2 regions of the Enterobacter chuandaensis genome follow, and region 2 is predicted to be linked to the other one. Evidence: predicted binding sites of a transcription regulator. Region 2 holds the regulator's gene; the other holds the start of a gene.
What was found. The regulator CRP, encoded in region 2, controls carbon source genes, mostly activating them, when cyclic AMP is high. The targets are predictions, from matches to a motif close to ATGTGANNNNNNTCACAT.
Positions count from the first base shown of each region.

Region 1 (6,346 bases), 1.2 Mb from region 2:
CCTGCCGCTTCCATTTCCACGCCCAGGATGCCGTATTTTTCCATCACGTCGAACATCTCGCCGCCGTCCGGCGCATAGAACAGGTCAGCCGAGAAGATGTTACCTACGCGTGCTTCAACGCCCAGCGCTTTTGCCGCGTCAACCGCGTCACGCACCATGCCGAAGTCTGCAATCGCCGCGAAGTCATGGTCTTTGAAACGCATACGGTTCACTTTGGAATCGGTGCAGGCACCCATGCCGATAACGATATCGCGCAGCTTAACGTCCATACGCACCGCGCCGCAGGAGCCCACGCGGATGATTTTCTTCACGCCGAAGTCGGTGATCAGCTCTTTGGTGTAGATGGAGCAGGATGGGATACCCATGCCGTGGCCCATGACGGAGATTTTGCGGCCTTTATAGGTACCGGTGAAGCCCAGCATGCCGCGCACGTTGTTCACTTCACGCACGTCTTCCAGGAAGGTTTCTGCAATGTGCTTCGCGCGCAGCGGGTCGCCCGGCATCAATACGACGTCAGCGAAATCACCCATTTCTGCGTTAATGTGAGGAGTTGCCATCTTCAGTTCCTTTCAAATTGTTTATTCTTTTCACCCTCTCCCTGTGGGAGAGGGCCGGGGTGAGGGCATCAGACCGCACCCAATCCGTTTAGAACATAGCCTTGCCATATTCCATGTCAGACGTGCCAAAGTATTTCGCAATGGTCTGGCCGATGTCCGCGAAGGTTTCACGGTGACCGAGCGAACCCGGCTTCACTTTCGGGCCGTACACCAGTACCGGAATGTGCTCACGGGTGTGGTCGGTACCGGTCCAGGTTGGGTCACAGCCGTGGTCCGCGGTCAGGATTAGAATGTCATCTTCACCCACCAGTTCCATCAGCTCCGGCAGACGGCGGTCGAACAGTTCCAGACCGGCAGCATAACCTGCGACGTCACGACGGTGGCCCCAGGAGGAGTCGAAGTCCACGAAGTTGGTGAAGACAATGGTCTTGTCGCCCGCTTCCTTCATCTCTTTGATGGTGGCATCGAACAGCGCATCCAGACCGGTGGCTTTCACTTTTTTGGTGATACCGCAGTTGGCGTAGATATCTGCGATTTTACCCACGGACACCACGTGGCCGCCTTTCTCGTCGACCAGCTTCTGCAGCACGGTTGGTGCCGGTGGCTCAACGGCCAGGTCGTGACGGTTACCGGTACGCTGGAAGTTACCCGCTTTGTCGCCGATAAACGGACGCGCGATCACGCGGCCAATGTTGTAGCCGCCTTCGGTCAGCTCTTCACGGGCGATTTCGCACAGCTCGTAGAGTTTATCCAGACCAAACGTCTCTTCGTGGCAGGCGATCTGGAACACGGAGTCAGCGGAGGTGTAGAAAATCGGCTTGCCGGTTTTCATATGCTCTTCGCCGAGCTGATCCAGAATCACGGTACCGGAAGAGTGGCAGTTACCGAGGTAGCCCGGCAGGTTGGCACGCTTCACCAGCTTATCCAGCAGCTCCTGCGGGAAGCTGTTCTCGTGATCGGAGAAGTAACCCCAGTCAAACAGAACCGGCACGCCGGCGATTTCCCAGTGACCAGACGGGGTGTCTTTCCCGGAAGAAAGCTCGTGCGCCCATGCATAGGCACCCACCACTTCCGCGTTGCCGTCCATACCGGCTGCGATTTTACCGGTAGAACCTTCATGCGCTTTTACCAGCCCGAGGCGGGTCAGGTTAGGTAGAGTCAGAGGGCCTTTACGACCGTTATCCGCTTCGCCTTTTGCACAGGCTTCCGCGATGTGACCCATGGTATCGGAACCCACGTCACCAAAACGTTCTGCATCTTCGGTTGCGCCGATGCCGAATGAGTCCAGCACCATAATAAATGCACGTTTCATAATTGTTCTCCGTACTTAGTGCTTCATAAAAATGCGATCAGATCAGTATACCGCTATTCGGTGATACGACGATAGACCGTCGGTGTGGTTTCCGGTGCTTTATCGTCAAGAGATATTGCCGCCTTCACCGCTTTCGCCGCATCCTGCCAGCTGGCTTCGTCTTTGGCGTGGATCACCGCCAGCGGACGCTGACCGTCAACGCTGTCGCCCAGACGGGCCATATCGGTAAAGCCGACGCTGTAATCAATGGTGTCCGATGCCTGACGGCGACCGCCGCCCATAGACACGACAGCCATGCCGAGCGCGCGGGTGTCCATTGCCGAGACAAAACCTTCGCCATCCGCATAAACAGCTTTGCTGAGCATCGCGGTCGGCAGGTATTTCGCGTAGTTTTCAACGAAGTCGGTCGGGCCTTTTTGCGCGGCCACCATGCGGCCAAAGATCTCCGCCGCTTTGCCGTTGTCCAGTACCGCCTGCAGCTTCGCGCGGGCGTCGGCATCGTCTTTGGCGAGCTTGCCGGAGATGAGCATCTCCACGCACAGCGCCATGGTGACGTCGAACAGGCGCGGGTTACGGTATTCGCCCGTGAGGAACTGCACGGCTTCGCGGACTTCAACGGCGTTACCGGCGCTGGAGGCCAGTACCTGGTTCATGTCGGTCAGCAGCGCGGTGGTGCGCACGCCCGCGCCGTTGGAGACGCCAACGATCGCTTCGGCCAGCGCCTCAGAGAGTTCATAGGTCGGCATAAACGCGCCGCTGCCTACCTTCACGTCCATCACCAGCGCGTCCAGCCCTTCTGCCAGCTTTTTGGCAAGAATCGACGCGGTGATCAGCGGGATGGAATCGACGGTCGCGGTAATGTCACGCGTCGCGTAGAAACGCTTGTCTGCCGGCGCAAGAGAGCTGGTCTGGCCGATAATCGCCACGCCAACGTCTTTAATAATGTCGCGGAAGCGGTTGTCATCCGGGAAGATATCGAAGCCCGGGATGGCTTCCAGTTTGTCGAGCGTACCACCGGTGTGGCCCAGGCCGCGCCCGGAAATCATTGGGATGTAACCGCCGCAGGCTGCCACCATAGGGCCGAGCATCAGTGAAGTCACATCACCCACGCCGCCGGTGGAGTGTTTGTCAACGATTGGGCCGTTGAGGTTGAGGCTTTTCCAGTCCAGAACGGTTCCTGAATCTCGCATCGCCATGGTCAGCGACACGCGCTCAGGCATCGACATATCGTGGAAGAAGATGGTCATCGCCAGAGCCGCAATCTGCCCTTCAGAGATGGTGTTATCACGAATGCCGTTGATGAAAAAGCGAATTTCTTCGTCGCTTAATGCATGACCATCACGTTTTTTACGAATAATTTCTTGTGCGAGAAACACGGTAACCTCCATGCGGAATCGGGGGAGTTGTGGCGGGTGGCGCTACGCTTACCCGCCCTACGATCCTGTAGGCCGGATAAGCGAAGCGTCATCCGGCATTGTCTGGCAATCAGTAACTGCTTGCGCTCTTACCGTCGCCGTGACCCAACGCTTTCAACAGGCTGGCCAGAAGGCTGGACGCGCCAAAGCGGTAGTGGCGGGAATCGGCCCAGTCGGCGCCGAACAGCTTGTCGGCAATCGCCAGGAACTGCTGCGCATCTTCTGCTGTACGCACGCCGCCAGCAGGTTTGAAGCCAACGGTTTTGGACACGCCCATATCACGGATAACTTCCATCATGATGCGCGCGCTTTCCGGGGTAGCGTTGACCGGCACTTTACCGGTAGAGGTTTTGATGAAATCCGCACCGGCTTTGATGGAGATTTCAGACGCTTTACGAATCAGCGCCTCTTCTTTCAGCTCGCCGGTTTCGATGATCACTTTTAGCAGCACGTTTGCCGCCGCACACGCGTCTTTACAGGCTTTCACCAGGTCAAAACCGACCTGCTCGTTGCCCGCGATCAGCGCGCGGTACGGGAACACCACGTCAACTTCGTCTGCGCCGTAGGCAATGGCCGCACGGGTTTCCGCCAGCGCGATCTCGATATCGTCGTTGCCGTGCGGGAAGTTAGTGACGGTTGCAATGCGCACGTCCGGCGTACCCTGCTCTTTCAACGTTTTGCGGGCAATCGGGATAAAGCGCGGGTAGATACAGACGGCGGCGGTGTTACCCACTGGCGTTTTCGCCTGATGGCACAGGGCGATGACTTTCTCATTGGTGTCGTCATCGTTCAGGGTGGTCAGGTCCATCAGTTTCAACGCGCGCAGGCTGCTTGCAGTTAAATCGGTCATAACATTCTCCAACGGCAGTGCCGTATAAATTTTACCTTGCGGATCTGTGAGTATTCTAACATTCACCCGCATCCACACTTCGACATTCATCACAGTTAATGAAAACTTCGTACAAATTTGCATTACTGTAATGAGATCTTCTTCAAACTTTAGGGCAAGAATTGCTGGCTAAAGCAGCGATACCCCCTGTCGGATCAAAAGCGCCGGCAGGCTGGCTTCCTACAATTCACTCACCATCCGCAGACCCTCAAGGAAGTGAACATGCCCGACGCCCTGCAACAACGTTGCCAGCACATTGTGACAAGCCCGGTGTTAACCCCGGAACAAAAACGTCATTTTCTGGCGCTGGAAGCGGAAAATTATCTGCCCTACCCGACGCTATCTCCGGCGGCCCGCGCCGCGCTGGACGAGGGGTTTATCTGCGACATGTTCGAAGGCCACGCGCCCTACAAACCGCGCTACGTGCTGCCGGATTATGAAAAATTCCTGGCTAACGGTTCGGAATGGCTGGAGCTGGAAGGCGCAAAAGATCTTGATGACGCCCTCTCGCTGTTAACTATTCTCTATCACTATGTTCCTTCCGTCACATCCATGCCGGTCTATCTGGGGCAGCTTGATGCGATACTGAAGCCGTATGTTAGAATTCTAACACAAGAAGAAATCGATAGCCGAATAAAACGTTTCTGGCGCTATCTCGACAGAACGCTGCCCGATGCGTTTATGCACGCCAATATCGGCCCCGCCGACGGCCCAGTCACCCGTGCCATTCTGCGCGCAGATGCAGAACTGCAGCAGGTCGCACCGAACCTGACGTTTATCTACGATCCAGATATCACCCCGGACGATTTGCTGCTTGAGGTGGCAAAAAACATCTGCGAATGCAGCAAACCGCATATTTCTAATGGCCCGGTGAATGATAAAATTTTCACAAAAGGCCGCTATGGCGTCGTGAGCTGTTACAACTCTCTGCCGCTGGCGGGCGGTGGCAGTACGCTGGTGCGCCTTAATCTCAAGGCCATTGCCGAACACAGCGCATCGGTTGACGACTTCTTCACCCGCACGCTTCCGCACTACTGCCAGCAGCAAATCGCCATCATCAATGCCCGCTGTGATTTTCTGTATCAGCAATCCGGCTTCTTTGAGAATAGCTTCCTGGTGAAAGAGGGGCTGATTGATGCCGATCGGTTTGTGCCGATGTTTGGCATGTACGGTCTGGCGGAAGCGGTGAACGCGCTCTGTGAAAAGGAGAGCAGTGAAGGCCGTTACGGGAAAGACGAGCGGGCTAACGCACTGGGCTACCGCATCAGCGAGCAGCTGGCGGCGTTTGTGGAAAACACACCGGTAAAACACGGCTGGAAAAAACGCGCGATGCTGCACGCGCAGTCTGGGATCAGCTCCGACTCGGGCACCACGCCGGGCGCGCGTCTGCCCTACGGCGACGAGCCGGATCCCATCAGTCATCTGCTGGCCGTAGCGCCGCACCATAAACACTATCACTCCGGGATCAGCGATATTCTCACCCTGGAGGAGACGGTAAAACGCAATCCGCAGGCGGTGGTTCAGCTTTGCCTGGGGGCATTCAGGGCCGGAATGCGTGAGTTCACCGCGAATGTGGCGGGTAACGATCTGGTCCGCGTCACTGGCTATATGGTTCGCTTGTCGGATCTGGAGAAATACCGGGAAGCGGGTTCAAGAACCAACACCACGTGGCTGGGTGAAGAGGCCGCGCGTAATACGCGCATTCTGGAACGTCAGCCGCGCGTGATAAGCCATGAACAGCAGATGCGCTTTAGTTAGTCAGGTCATTCCTTTTTCCTGCGTGGACGGGCCGGGCAGCCGCCTGGCGCTGTTCCTGCAGGGCTGCAACCTGCGCTGTAAAACCTGCCATAACCCGTGGACGATCGGTCGCTGCAACGACTGTGGGGACTGCGTGCCCCACTGCCCGCACGACGCGCTGACCATTCAGGCCGGACGCGTCTGGTGGCAGGAGAGTGAATGCCAGCAGTGCGATACTTGCCTGCACCTGTGCCAGCAGCAGGCAACGCCCATGGCGCACCGCCTGAGCGTGGAGGAAATCCTCACACAGATCCGAAAAGCCGCCCCCTTTATCGAAGGGATCACCGTGAGCGGCGGCGAAGCCACAACCCAACTGCCGTTTTTGATCGCCCTGTTCAGCGCGATCAAAGCCGATCCCGCCTTGCGCCACCTCACC
Region 1 is NZ_CP097173.1:729,175-735,520, reverse strand. It holds gene deoD (purine-nucleoside phosphorylase) at 1-557, opposite strand, end outside; gene deoB (phosphopentomutase) at 646-1,869, opposite strand; gene deoA (thymidine phosphorylase) at 1,923-3,245, opposite strand; gene deoC (deoxyribose-phosphate aldolase) at 3,355-4,134, opposite strand; gene MX657_RS03645 (YjjI family glycine radical enzyme) at 4,396-5,931, shown strand; gene MX657_RS03640 (YjjW family glycine radical enzyme activase) at 5,906-6,346, shown strand, end outside.
Region 1: the regulator CRP is predicted to act here: its motif matches at 4,265-4,282, upstream of deoC (deoxyribose-phosphate aldolase).

Region 2 (11,703 bases):
GAAGGCATTGATTACCCCTGGCTGCTGGCGATGCTGCAGGGCTCGTTTATTTCGCACATGAATACGTTAGTGGTACCGGGCGGGAAAATGGGGCTGGCGATGGAGCTCATCATGACGCCGCTGGTGGAGCGGCTGATGGAAGGGAAGCAGATCGCGTAACATCTGTTGCCGGATGGCGCTTCGCTTATCCGGCCTACGTTCGTGCAGTTGTAGGCCCGGTAAGCGCAGCGCCACCGGGCTTTGTTTTTAAGCCTCGATCACTTCATACGAATGCGTGATTTTTACCGCTTTCTCCAGCATTAACGCCACAGAGCAGTATTTCTCCGCAGAAAGATCCACCGCACGTGAAACCGCCGCGTCTTTCAGTTCTTTGCCGGTGACGATAAAGTGCAGATTAATATGGGTGAACAGGCGTGGCGCCTCTTCGCGACGTTCTGAGGTGAGTTTAACCTCGCAATCCGTCACGTCATGACGACCTTTTTGCAGAATCGACACCACGTCAATCGCGCTGCATCCGCCTGCCGCCATCAGCACCATTTCCATTGGGCTAGGGGCTTTATCGCCGGAGTTACCATCCATCAAAACCTGGTGCCCTGATGCGGACTCGCCCAGGAACGTTAAACCTTCAACCCACTTCACGCGCGCTTGCATATTCATTAACTCCAACGTTGCATTTTTGGTGACAGATTACGCGCACGTTACATTTCTCGCAATGGAAGGCGACCTGCATCATGCTGAAGCGAGACACCAGGAGACACGCGGCGAAAGCTATGCTAAAACACTCAGGATGCTACAGTAATACATTGACGTTACACATGTATGCAGAGGACATCAAACTTTACTGGCTGCGAAACGTTACGACAGCCGACTTCCCAGGGTATGGGTAAGAATTCGATTGCAACCCCAGAGTCCGGATGCATCTGATGACTCTGGTGACAGCTTATAACAGAGGATAACAGCGCATGGTGCTTGGCAAACCGCAAACAGACCCGACTCTCGAATGGTTCTTGTCTCATTGCCACATTCATAAGTACCCATCGAAGAGCACGCTGATTCACCAGGGTGAAAAAGCGGAAACGTTGTATTACATCGTCAAAGGCTCGGTGGCAGTGCTGATCAAAGATGAGGAAGGCAAAGAGATGATCCTTTCTTATCTGAACCAGGGCGATTTTATCGGTGAACTGGGCCTGTTTGAAGAAGGCCAGGAACGTAGCGCCTGGGTTCGTGCAAAGACAGCATGTGAAGTGGCTGAAATTTCCTACAAGAAATTCCGTCAGCTGATTCAGGTTAACCCTGACATCCTGATGCGTCTTTCTTCCCAGATGGCGCGCCGTCTGCAGGTGACGTCAGAGAAAGTGGGTAACCTCGCCTTCCTGGACGTGACCGGCCGCATCGCGCAGACCCTTCTGAACCTGGCGAAACAGCCAGACGCGATGACCCACCCTGACGGCATGCAAATTAAAATTACCCGTCAGGAAATTGGTCAGATCGTCGGTTGCTCCCGCGAAACAGTGGGCCGTATTCTGAAAATGCTGGAAGATCAAAACCTGATCTCCGCCCACGGTAAAACCATCGTGGTTTACGGAACCCGTTAATCCCGGTCAAACGGCGTGTCATCGTAAGGTGTCACGCCGTTTTTGTCTCTATTCCCCATGTGGCGCAGGCTGATCTATCACCCGGAAGTTAACTACGCACTGCGACAAACGCTGGTGCTGTGTCTTCCCGTGGCCGTGGGCCTGATCCTCGGACATCTTCAGCAGGGTCTGCTGTTTTCCCTCGTCCCCGCCTGCTGCAACATTGCCGGTCTGGACACGCCGCATAAACGCTTTTTCAAACGCCTGATTATCGGTGGCAGCCTGTTTGCTGGCTGTAGCCTTGCCGTCCAGCTTTTACTGGCCCGCGACATTCCGCTGCCGCTGATCCTGTCCGTGCTGGCCATGACCCTCGGCGTCACCGCCGAAATCAGCTCGCTGCACGCCCGTCTGCTTCCCGCGTCACTCATTGCGGCCATCTTCACCCTGAGCCTCGCCGGAAATATGCCCGTGTGGGAGCCGCTGCTGATCTACGCCCTCGGCACGCTGTGGTACGGGCTGTTTAACTGGTTCTGGTTCTGGCTGTGGCGTGAACAGCCGCTGCGCGAATCCCTGAGCCTGCTCTACCGCCAACTGGCCGATTATTGCGAAGCGAAATATACCCTGCTTACCCAGCACACTGACCCGGAAAAATCGCTGCCGCCGCTGCTTGCGCGCCAGCAAAAGGTGGTAGACCTGATAAGCCAGTGCTATCAGCAGCTGCACATGCTTGCCGCCAACAAAAATCACGAATACAAACGGCTGCTGCGCACCTTCCAGGTCGGGCTCGATTTGCAGGAGCATATTTCCGTAAGCCTGCATCATCCGCAGGAGGTGCAAAAGCTGGTTGAGCGCAGCCATGCCGAAGCGGTGATCCGCTGGAACGCGCAGACCGTCTCCGCGCGCCTGCGGGTGCTGGCAGATGATATTCTCTACCACCGCTACCCCACGCGCTTTACCATGGACAAACAACTCGGCGCGCTGGAGAAAATTGCCCGCCAGCACCCGGAAAACCCGGTCGGCCAGTTCGCCGCCTGGCACTTCAGCCGCATCGCCCGCGTGCTGCGCACCCAGCGACCGCTTTATCCCCGCGACCTGATGGCGGATAAACAAAAACGTCTGCCGCTGCTGCCCGCCCTCAAAAGCTACCTGTCGCTGAAATCATCCGCCCTGCGCAACGCCGCAAGGATTAGCATCATGCTCAGCATCGCCAGCCTGATGGGAATGGCCCTGCACCTGCCGAAACCGTACTGGATCTTAATGACCGTGCTGTTTGTTACCCAGAACGGCTATGGCGCCACGCGGGTGCGCATTCTGCACCGGGCAGGCGGCACGATGGCGGGGCTGATCATTGCGGGCGTGACGCTGCACTTCCACGTACCCGAGGGCTATACCCTGGCGGGCATGCTGGCGATCACGCTGGTGAGCTATCTGATCATCCGTAAAAACTACGGCTGGGCGATGGTGGGCTTTACGGTGACGGCGGTATATACCCTGCAGCTGCTTACGCTTAACGGCGAACAGTTCATCGTTGCCCGGCTGATCGACACGCTGATTGGCTGCCTGATTGCCTTTGGCGGCATGGTCTGGCTGTGGCCGCAGTGGCAGAGCGGGCTGCTGAGGCAGAACGCCCACGACGCGCTGGAAGCTGACCAGCAGGCCATTCGTCTGATCCTGAGCGACGACCCGCAGCCTTCCCCGCTGGCTTACGAACGTATGAAGGTCAACCAGGCGCATAACGCCCTGTTTAACTCGCTGAATCAGGCGATGCAGGAGCCGGGCTTTAACGCGCATTATCTGGCGGACATGAAGCTGTGGGTGACGCACAGCCAGTTTATCGTCGAGCACATTAACGCCATGACCACGCTGGCGCGCGAGCACACGATGCTGACGCCGGATCTGGCGCAGCGCTATTTGCAGTCGTGTGAAATTGCGTTGCAGCGGTGTCAGCAGCGTCTGGAGTATGACGCGCCGGGTGAGTCGGGAGATTCGAACATTCTGGAAGCACCGGAGACGCTGACCCACGGGCCGATGAGCACCCTGGAGCAGCATTTGCAGCGCGTTCTGGGACATCTGAACACCATGCACACCATTTCGTCGGTGGCATGGCGTCAGCGCCCGCATCACGGCATTTGGTTAACGCGGCGGTTAAAACGCACCGAGTATTAGCTCTTTACGATCTTCTCAACCGCCGCAGCAAAGCGGGTTAACCCGTCTTCAATGTCTTTGTCTTCTACCACCAGCGACGGCGCAAAGCGCATCACGTCCGGCCCGGCATTGAGCACCATCACCCCTTCGTGGGCGGCTGCGTGCAGAAAATCGCGCGCGCGGCCTTTGTACTGCGGCTTCAGCTCCGCGCCAATCAGCAGCCCCATGCCGCGGATCTCGCTGAAGACGTCGTACTTATCGTTAATCTGCTGGAGATGCTGCACAAACAGCTCACGCTTTGCGCTGACGCCGTTTAGCACCTCAGGGGTGTTGATGATGTCGAACGCGGCACCTGCCACGGCGCTCGCCAGCGGGTTACCGCCGTAGGTGGAGCCGTGAGACCCGACGTGGAACGCGGAGGCAATCTCCTGCGTCGTCAGCACCGCACTCACCGGGAAACCGCCGCCGAGCGCTTTGGCGCTGGTCAGAATATCCGGCGTCACGCCGTAGTGCATATAGGCAAACAGTTCTCCGGTACGCCCCATCCCGCACTGCACTTCATCAAAGACCAGCAGCGCCTGATGCTCGTCGCACAGTTCGCGCAGCCCTTTCAGGAATTCCGGGGTTGCTGCGGTCACACCGCCCTCACCCTGAATTGGCTCCACCACTACCGCGCAGGTATGGTCGTCCATCACCGCTTTCACCGCGTGCAGATCGTTAAACGGCACGTGGACGATGTCGGCCGGTTTCGGGCCGAAGCCGTCGGAATACTTCGGCTGGCCGCCAACGGAGACGGTAAAGAAGGAGCGTCCGTGGAAGGCGTTATGGAAGGCAATGATTTTGGTTTTATACGGGCTATGGCGCGTGGTTGCGTAGTAGCGTGCCAGCTTAAAGGCGGTTTCGTTCGCTTCGGTGCCGGAGTTCATAAACAGCACGCGTTCCGCGAAGGTGGCATCAATGATCTTACGACCCAGACGCAGCGCCGGTTCGTTGGTGAACACGTTGCTGGTGTGCCACAGGGTTTCACCCTGGGTTTTCAGTGCCTCCACCAGCGCAGGATGGCAGTGACCCAGCGCCGTAACCGCAATGCCGCCCGCGAAATCCACATACTCCTTGCCCTGCTGATCCCAGACGCGGCTGCCTTTCCCCTTCACCGGGATAAACTCAGCCGGTGCATAAATCGGCAGAATCACTTCATCGAATGTTGCGCGGGTAATTGCTGGTTGTTCAGTTGCCATGTCATGCCCATCCATTTTACGTCACAGTTATTGTGAAAATATAATCACAAAATATGCATAAAAAATCACAACAAGGCAACAGATATTCAGCGATGAAGGAAATTTGCCAGCAGGGCGTGCCCCTGCTCGCTGAGGATACTTTCCGGGTGGAATTGCACGCCTTCGAGATCCCACTCGCGGTGGCGAATGCCCATGATCTCCTGCGTATCGCTCCAGGCGGTGACTTCAAAGCAGTCGGGCAGCGTCGGCGGGTCAATCACCAGGGAATGGTAGCGCGTCACGGTTAACGGATTATTCAGCCCCGTAAATACGCCCGTGCAGGTGTGCGTGACTGGCGAGGTTTTTCCGTGCATCACTTTTGCGGCACGGACAATTGTTGCGCCAAATACCTGGGCAATGGCCTGATGCCCCAGACAGACGCCCAGGATCGGCAGCCTGCCGGCATAGTGGTGAATAACGTCCAGAGAAATGCCCGATTCCGACGGCGTACACGGCCCCGGCGAAATGACGATTTTCTGCGGAGCCAGCGTCTCGATATCGGCCAGGCTGAGTTCGTCGTTGCGGCGGACAACCACCTCTGCACCCAGTTCGCAAAAATACTGGTAAAGGTTCCAGGTGAAGGAATCGTAGTTATCAATCAGCAGAATCATGGCGGCTCCCGAAAAAAATGCCGCCCTATTCTACTCAGATTCCCGCGCTACGCTCACTACTTTGGCAAAGATAGCGCTTAGTGTGCTCAAATCCCCCGTGGCCCCGCTTCGGTTCGCCGCCACCCACTGCCCGGGATCGATATCCCGCCAGTCCAGCGCGTAACCCGCGTGGAGGGCCAGTTGCTCAAAGAAGACGCGTTGCGCAATGCCGTTACCGCGTATAAAGGGATGCAGCATGTTGATTTCACAGTAGTAATGGCTGACTTTGTCAACAAACGCCGTTTTCTCAAGACCCACAAGATACTTATCGCTCTCCAGCGCCGCCATCAGCTCGTTACCCATCTTCTCGATGTACTCGAAATGACAGAAGGGAATGTCACCCTTAAAAATATCGTCGGTACGGAATTCGCCTGCCCGCTTCATCTCGCTGTGATACAGATGGCGGTGAATAAGGCACAGATGGGGCAGCCCGGGCGCGGAAGGCCCAAGCTCCAGCGTCTCGATGTGGGGTTCTGAGGGACCATTACCTTTTTCAAGGAGACAACTGGCCTGAAGATTGACGTTACGCTGCTGCTCCCAGAGACGGGATTTTTGCTTATCGGTGAGTTTTTTCACTTAACGCCTCCCTGAATAGTCCGTTTGCCACAAGTATAAGCAGCAAAACGCGCTTTCGCAGGGAGGGGTCGCAACACGGGCTAGGATCGCCCGTGTTAAAGAGGATTACGGCAGAACTTTCGCGGAGAGGATCACGACAGGTTTAGACGGTACATTCTGGTACGGGCCGACGTCATGAGTCGGTACCTGAGAAATCTTGTCCGCCACGTCCATCCCTTTCACGATTTTACCGAAGACCGCATAGCCGAAGTCGCGCTGGCCGTGGTCAAGGAAGGCATTATCCGCCACGTTGAGGAAGAACTGGCTGGTGGCGCTATCTTTGTCTGCGGTACGCGCCATCGAGATGGTGCCGCGTTTGTTCAGCAGGCCGTTGTCCGCTTCGTTTTTAATTGGCGGGTTCGGCTGTTTCTGCTGCATCTGCTCGTTAAAGCCGCCGCCCTGGATCATGAAGCCCGGGATCACGCGGTGGAAGGTGGTGTTGTTATAGAAACCACTGTTCACATAGTCGAGGAAGTTTTTCACAGAAACCGGAGCTTTCTGGCTATTCAGTTCCAGCTCAATGTTCCCGGCGGAGGTGGTCAGCAGAACGTGAGGGTCCCCTTTGGCTGCCAGCGCAGCAGGGGAAACGGCAGAAAGAGCAAACACAGCTGCGACAGCCGCCAGTGTTGATTTGAGCATGAGAATTCCTTAACAAAGCGCAGTATAAAAAGCGAATGGCTTGATTCTAAAGAGCAGTATGAACCGAGACCAGCCTTTTACCTAATTTTACGAAATTGAAACAATTATTACCGCGCAAACGATTGGTTATGCCCGCATTAGTGTGATTTAGATCACACTAAAATCTGCAATTGAATATTCATTGCCTTTAAAAGATAGGAATAGATCACTTTAGCGACTAAAATCTGCCCGCTCTCAGCGCCCCCTCGGCGCTTTTCTTTTTCTAACAGGCCAGACATGACTAACAGCAATCGCATCAAGCTCACATGGATCAGCTTCTTCTCCTACGCCCTGACCGGCGCGTTGGTAATCGTCACCGGGATGGTGATGGGAAATATCGCAGACTACTTCCAGCTGCCCGTTTCCAGCATGAGTAACACCTTCACCTTCCTCAACGCGGGGATCCTGATCTCTATCTTCCTGAATGCCTGGCTGATGGAAATCGTCCCGCTGAAAACCCAGCTGCGCTTTGGCTTTGTGCTGATGGTCGCTGCCGTGGCGGGCCTGATGCTGAGCCACAGCATCGCGCTGTTCTCCGCCGCCATGTTCGTCCTCGGTCTGGTCAGCGGGATCACCATGTCGATCGGTACGTTCCTTATTACGCACATGTATGAAGGCCGCCAGCGCGGCGCGCGTCTGCTGTTTACCGACTCCTTCTTCAGCATGGCCGGGATGATTTTCCCGATGGTCGCCGCCGTTCTGCTGGCGCGCAGTATTGAGTGGTACTGGGTGTATGCCTGTATCGGCCTGGTCTACGTGGCGATCTTTATCCTGACCTTCGGCTGTGAGTTCCCGGTGCTGGGCAAAAAAGCGCAAACCACCGCAGAGCCCGTCGCGAAAGAGAAATGGGGCATCGGCGTGCTGTTCCTCTCCATCGCCGCGCTGTGCTACATCCTGGGCCAGCTGGGCTTTATCTCCTGGGTTCCGGAATACGCCAAAGGTCTGGGCATGAGCCTGAACGACGCGGGTAAACTGGTGAGCGATTTCTGGATGTCTTACATGTTCGGCATGTGGGCGTTTAGTTTCATCCTGCGTTTCTTCGACCTGCAGCGCATCCTGACCGTTCTGGCGGGCCTGGCGGCCGTGCTGATGTACCTGTTCATCAACGGTTCACCGGAGAATATGCCGTGGTTCATTCTGACCCTGGGCTTCTTCTCCAGCGCGATTTACACCTCAATCATCACCCTGGGCTCCCTCCAGACCAAAGTGGCCTCGCCGAAGCTGGTTAACTTCGTGCTGACCTGCGGCACCATCGGCACCATGCTGACCTTCGTGGTGACGGGCCCGATCGTTGCCCACAGCGGCCCGCTGGCGGCGCTACACACCGCGAACGGTCTGTACGCCGTGGTGTTCATCATGTGCTTCATCCTGGGCTTTGTGACCCGCCACCGCCAGCACAACGCGGCAGCAGCGTCTCACTAATCCCTACGCCCCTTTGCGATCGGCAGAGGGGCTGTTTCTGGCAAAACTCACCTCTTCTCCCCCAACGTCCGTCTGGATCCACGTCTGCGCCAGCTGCGTGGTCGCAATCACCCGCCCCTGACGAATCGACCAGCGCACCGGCACCTGACGGCGCACCGCTTCAAAGCCACTCTCCGCAGGAAGAATAATCAGGTTCGCTGGGTTTCCCGTCGCAATGCCGTAATCGCGCAGGCCAAAGGTTCGGGCGCTGTTATGGGTGATGAGATCCAGACCGCTGTCGATTTGCGGATAGCCCATCATCTGACAGACATGCAGCCCCATATGCAGCACCTGCAGCATATTGCCGGTGCCGAGCGGGTACCACGGGTCAAAAACGTCGTCATGACCGAAGCAGACGTTAATGCCTGCCTCCTGCAACTCTTTCACGCGCGTGATGCCGCGGCGCTTCGGGTAGTCGTCAAAGCGCCCCTGCAGGTGGATATTCACCAGCGGGTTAGCCACGAAGTTAATCCCCGACATCTTCAGCAGCCGGAACAGCCGAGAGGTGTAAGCGCCGTTGTAGGAGTGCATGGCGGTAGTGTGGCTGGCCGTCACGCGCGGGCCGATGCCGGCCTCACAGGCCAGCGCTGCCACCGTCTCGACAAACCGCGACTGTTCGTCGTCAATTTCATCGCAGTGGATATCCAGCGGGCGGTCATACTTCTTCGCCAGATCGAAAGCGATGTGCAGCGACTGCACGCCATACTCACGGGTGAATTCGAAATGCGGGATCGCCCCCACCACGTCGGCTCCCAGTTTTAACGCCTCTTCCAGCAGCGCCGCACCGTTCGGGTAAGAGAGAATGCCCTCCTGCGGAAACGCGACAATTTGCAGCGTCACCCACGGGGCAACCTCCTGCTTCACCTCCAGCATGGCCTTCAGGGCGGTGAGCGTCGGATCGGAGACATCAACGTGGGTACGCACAAACTGGATACCGTTGGCGATTTGCCACTTCAGCGTCTTCCACGCGCGCGCTTTCACATCCTCATGACTGAGCAACGCCTTGCGCTCGGCCCAGCGCTCAATGCCCTCAAACAGCGTGCCGGACTGGTTCCACTTCGGCTCACCCGCCGTCTGGGTGGTATCAAGATGGATATGCGGCTCAATAAACGGCGGGATGGCGAGCCCACCGTGCGCATTTAACACTTCATAACTCTCAGCGTGGGTATCGTCCATTGGGGTGATGTCACCAAATCGGCCGTTTTCAATGGCGAGTTGCCACAGTCCTTCCCGGCCCGGTAAGCGAACATTCTGTACAAGCCAAAGCGGTGTTGTAGACATTTCATTTCCACTGATAAACGCAACGGTTGTTAAAGCGTACTTTTGTTTGAAAATCCGCCTTTGTTTTGTACACAAAATCGACGACATCGAAAAGCCTGCGATTTCCACAACTTATAAAAATCCTGACAAATCAGGCTCATACCCCCTAAGGGGTAGGCGAAGACGTATTTGATTTACATCAATAAGCGCTACTGCTGAATCGTTAAGGTAGGCAGTAATAGATAAGAAATCGAGGCAAAAATGAGCAAAGTCAGACTCGCTATCATCGGTAACGGCATGGTCGGCCACCGCTTTATTGAGGATCTTCTCGATAAAGCCGATGCTGAGCAGTTCGATATTACCGTGTTCTGTGAAGAACCCCGCAAGGCGTACGACCGTGTGCACTTGTCTTCCTACTTCTCCCATCATACCGCCGAAGAGCTCTCTCTGGTGCGTGAAGGTTTCTACGAGAAGCATGGCGTAAAAGTGCTGGTGGGCGAACGCGCCATCACCATTAACCGTCAGGAAAAAGTGATCCACTCCAGCGCTGGGCGTACGGTTTTTTACGACAAGCTGATCATGGCGACGGGCTCGTATCCGTGGATCCCGCCCATTAAAGGCTCGGAGACGCAGGATTGCTTCGTTTATCGCACGATTGAAGACCTCAACGCCATCGAATCCTGCGCGCGCCGAAGCAAACGCGGCGCGGTGGTCGGCGGCGGCCTGCTGGGTCTGGAAGCGGCTGGCGCGCTCAAAAACCTCGGGGTTGAAACCCACGTCATCGAATTTGCGCCAATGCTAATGGCCGAACAGCTGGACCACATGGGTGGCGACCAGCTGCGTCGTAAAATCGAAAGCATGGGCGTGAAGGTTCACACCAGCAAGAACACCAAAGAGATCGTGCAGGAAGGTACCGAAGCGCGTAAAACCATGCGCTTTGCCGACGGCAGCGAGCTGGAAGTGGACTTCATCGTCTTCTCCACCGGTATTCGCCCGCGCGACAAACTGGCAACCCAGTGCGGCCTGGCGGTAGCGCAGCGCGGCGGGATCATGATTAACGATGCCTGCCAGACTTCCGATCCGGATATCTACGCCATCGGCGAATGCGCCAGCTGGAATAACCGCGTATACGGTCTGGTCGCGCCGGGTTACAAAATGGCGCAGGTCGCCGTGGACCATATCCTCGGTAGCGAAAACGCATTTACTGGCGCAGACATGAGCGCCAAGCTGAAGCTGCTGGGCGTGGACGTGGGCGGTATTGGCGATGCGCATGGCCGCACCCCGAACTCCCGCAGCTATGTCTATCTCGACGAAAGCAAAGAAGTCTACAAACGCCTCATCGTCAGCCAGGACAACAAAACCCTGCTCGGTGCGGTGCTGGTGGGCGACACCAGCGACTTCGGCAACCTGCTCCAGCTGGTGCTGAACGCCATCGAACTGCCGGAAAACCCGGACGCGCTGATCCTCCCGGCTCATGCCTCCAGCGGCAAGCCGTCTATCGGCGTGGATAAACTGCCGGACAGCGCGCAGATTTGCTCCTGCTTCGACGTCACCAAAGGCATGCTGATCTCCGCCATCAATAAAGGCTGCCACACCGTGGCGGCACTGAAAGCGGAAACCAAAGCCGGTACCGGCTGCGGCGGCTGTATTCCTCTGGTCACTCAGGTGCTGAACGCTGAACTGGCGAAACAGGGCATCGAAGTGAACAACAACCTGTGCGAGCACTTTGCCTACTCTCGCCAGGAGCTGTATCACCTGATCCGCGTGGAAGGTATTAAGTCCTTTGACGAACTGCTGGCGAAGCACGGCCAGGGCTACGGCTGCGAAGTGTGTAAACCGACCGTCGGCTCCCTGCTGGCCTCATGCTGGAACGAGTACGTGCTCAAGCCGGAACACACGCCGCTGCAGGACACCAACGACAACTTCCTGGCGAACATCCAGAAAGACGGTACCTACTCCGTTATTCCGCGTTCCGCCGGGGGCGAAATCACCCCGGAAGGGCTGGTGGCCGTGGGCCGTATCGCCCGTGAATTTAACCTGTAC
Region 2 is NZ_CP097173.1:4,239,447-4,251,149, forward strand. It holds gene MX657_RS20495 (phosphoribulokinase) at 1-159, shown strand, start outside; gene MX657_RS20500 (OsmC family protein) at 247-651, opposite strand; gene crp (cAMP-activated global transcriptional regulator CRP) at 963-1,595, shown strand; gene MX657_RS20510 (YccS/YhfK family putative transporter) at 1,653-3,740, shown strand; gene argD (bifunctional acetylornithine/succinyldiaminopimelate transaminase) at 3,737-4,957, opposite strand; gene pabA (aminodeoxychorismate synthase component 2) at 5,044-5,607, opposite strand; gene MX657_RS20525 (putative adenosine monophosphate-protein transferase Fic) at 5,638-6,222, opposite strand; gene ppiA (peptidylprolyl isomerase A) at 6,328-6,900, opposite strand; gene tsgA (MFS transporter TsgA) at 7,177-8,361, shown strand; gene MX657_RS20540 (cytosine deaminase) at 8,365-9,681, opposite strand; gene nirB (nitrite reductase large subunit NirB) at 9,922-11,703, shown strand, end outside.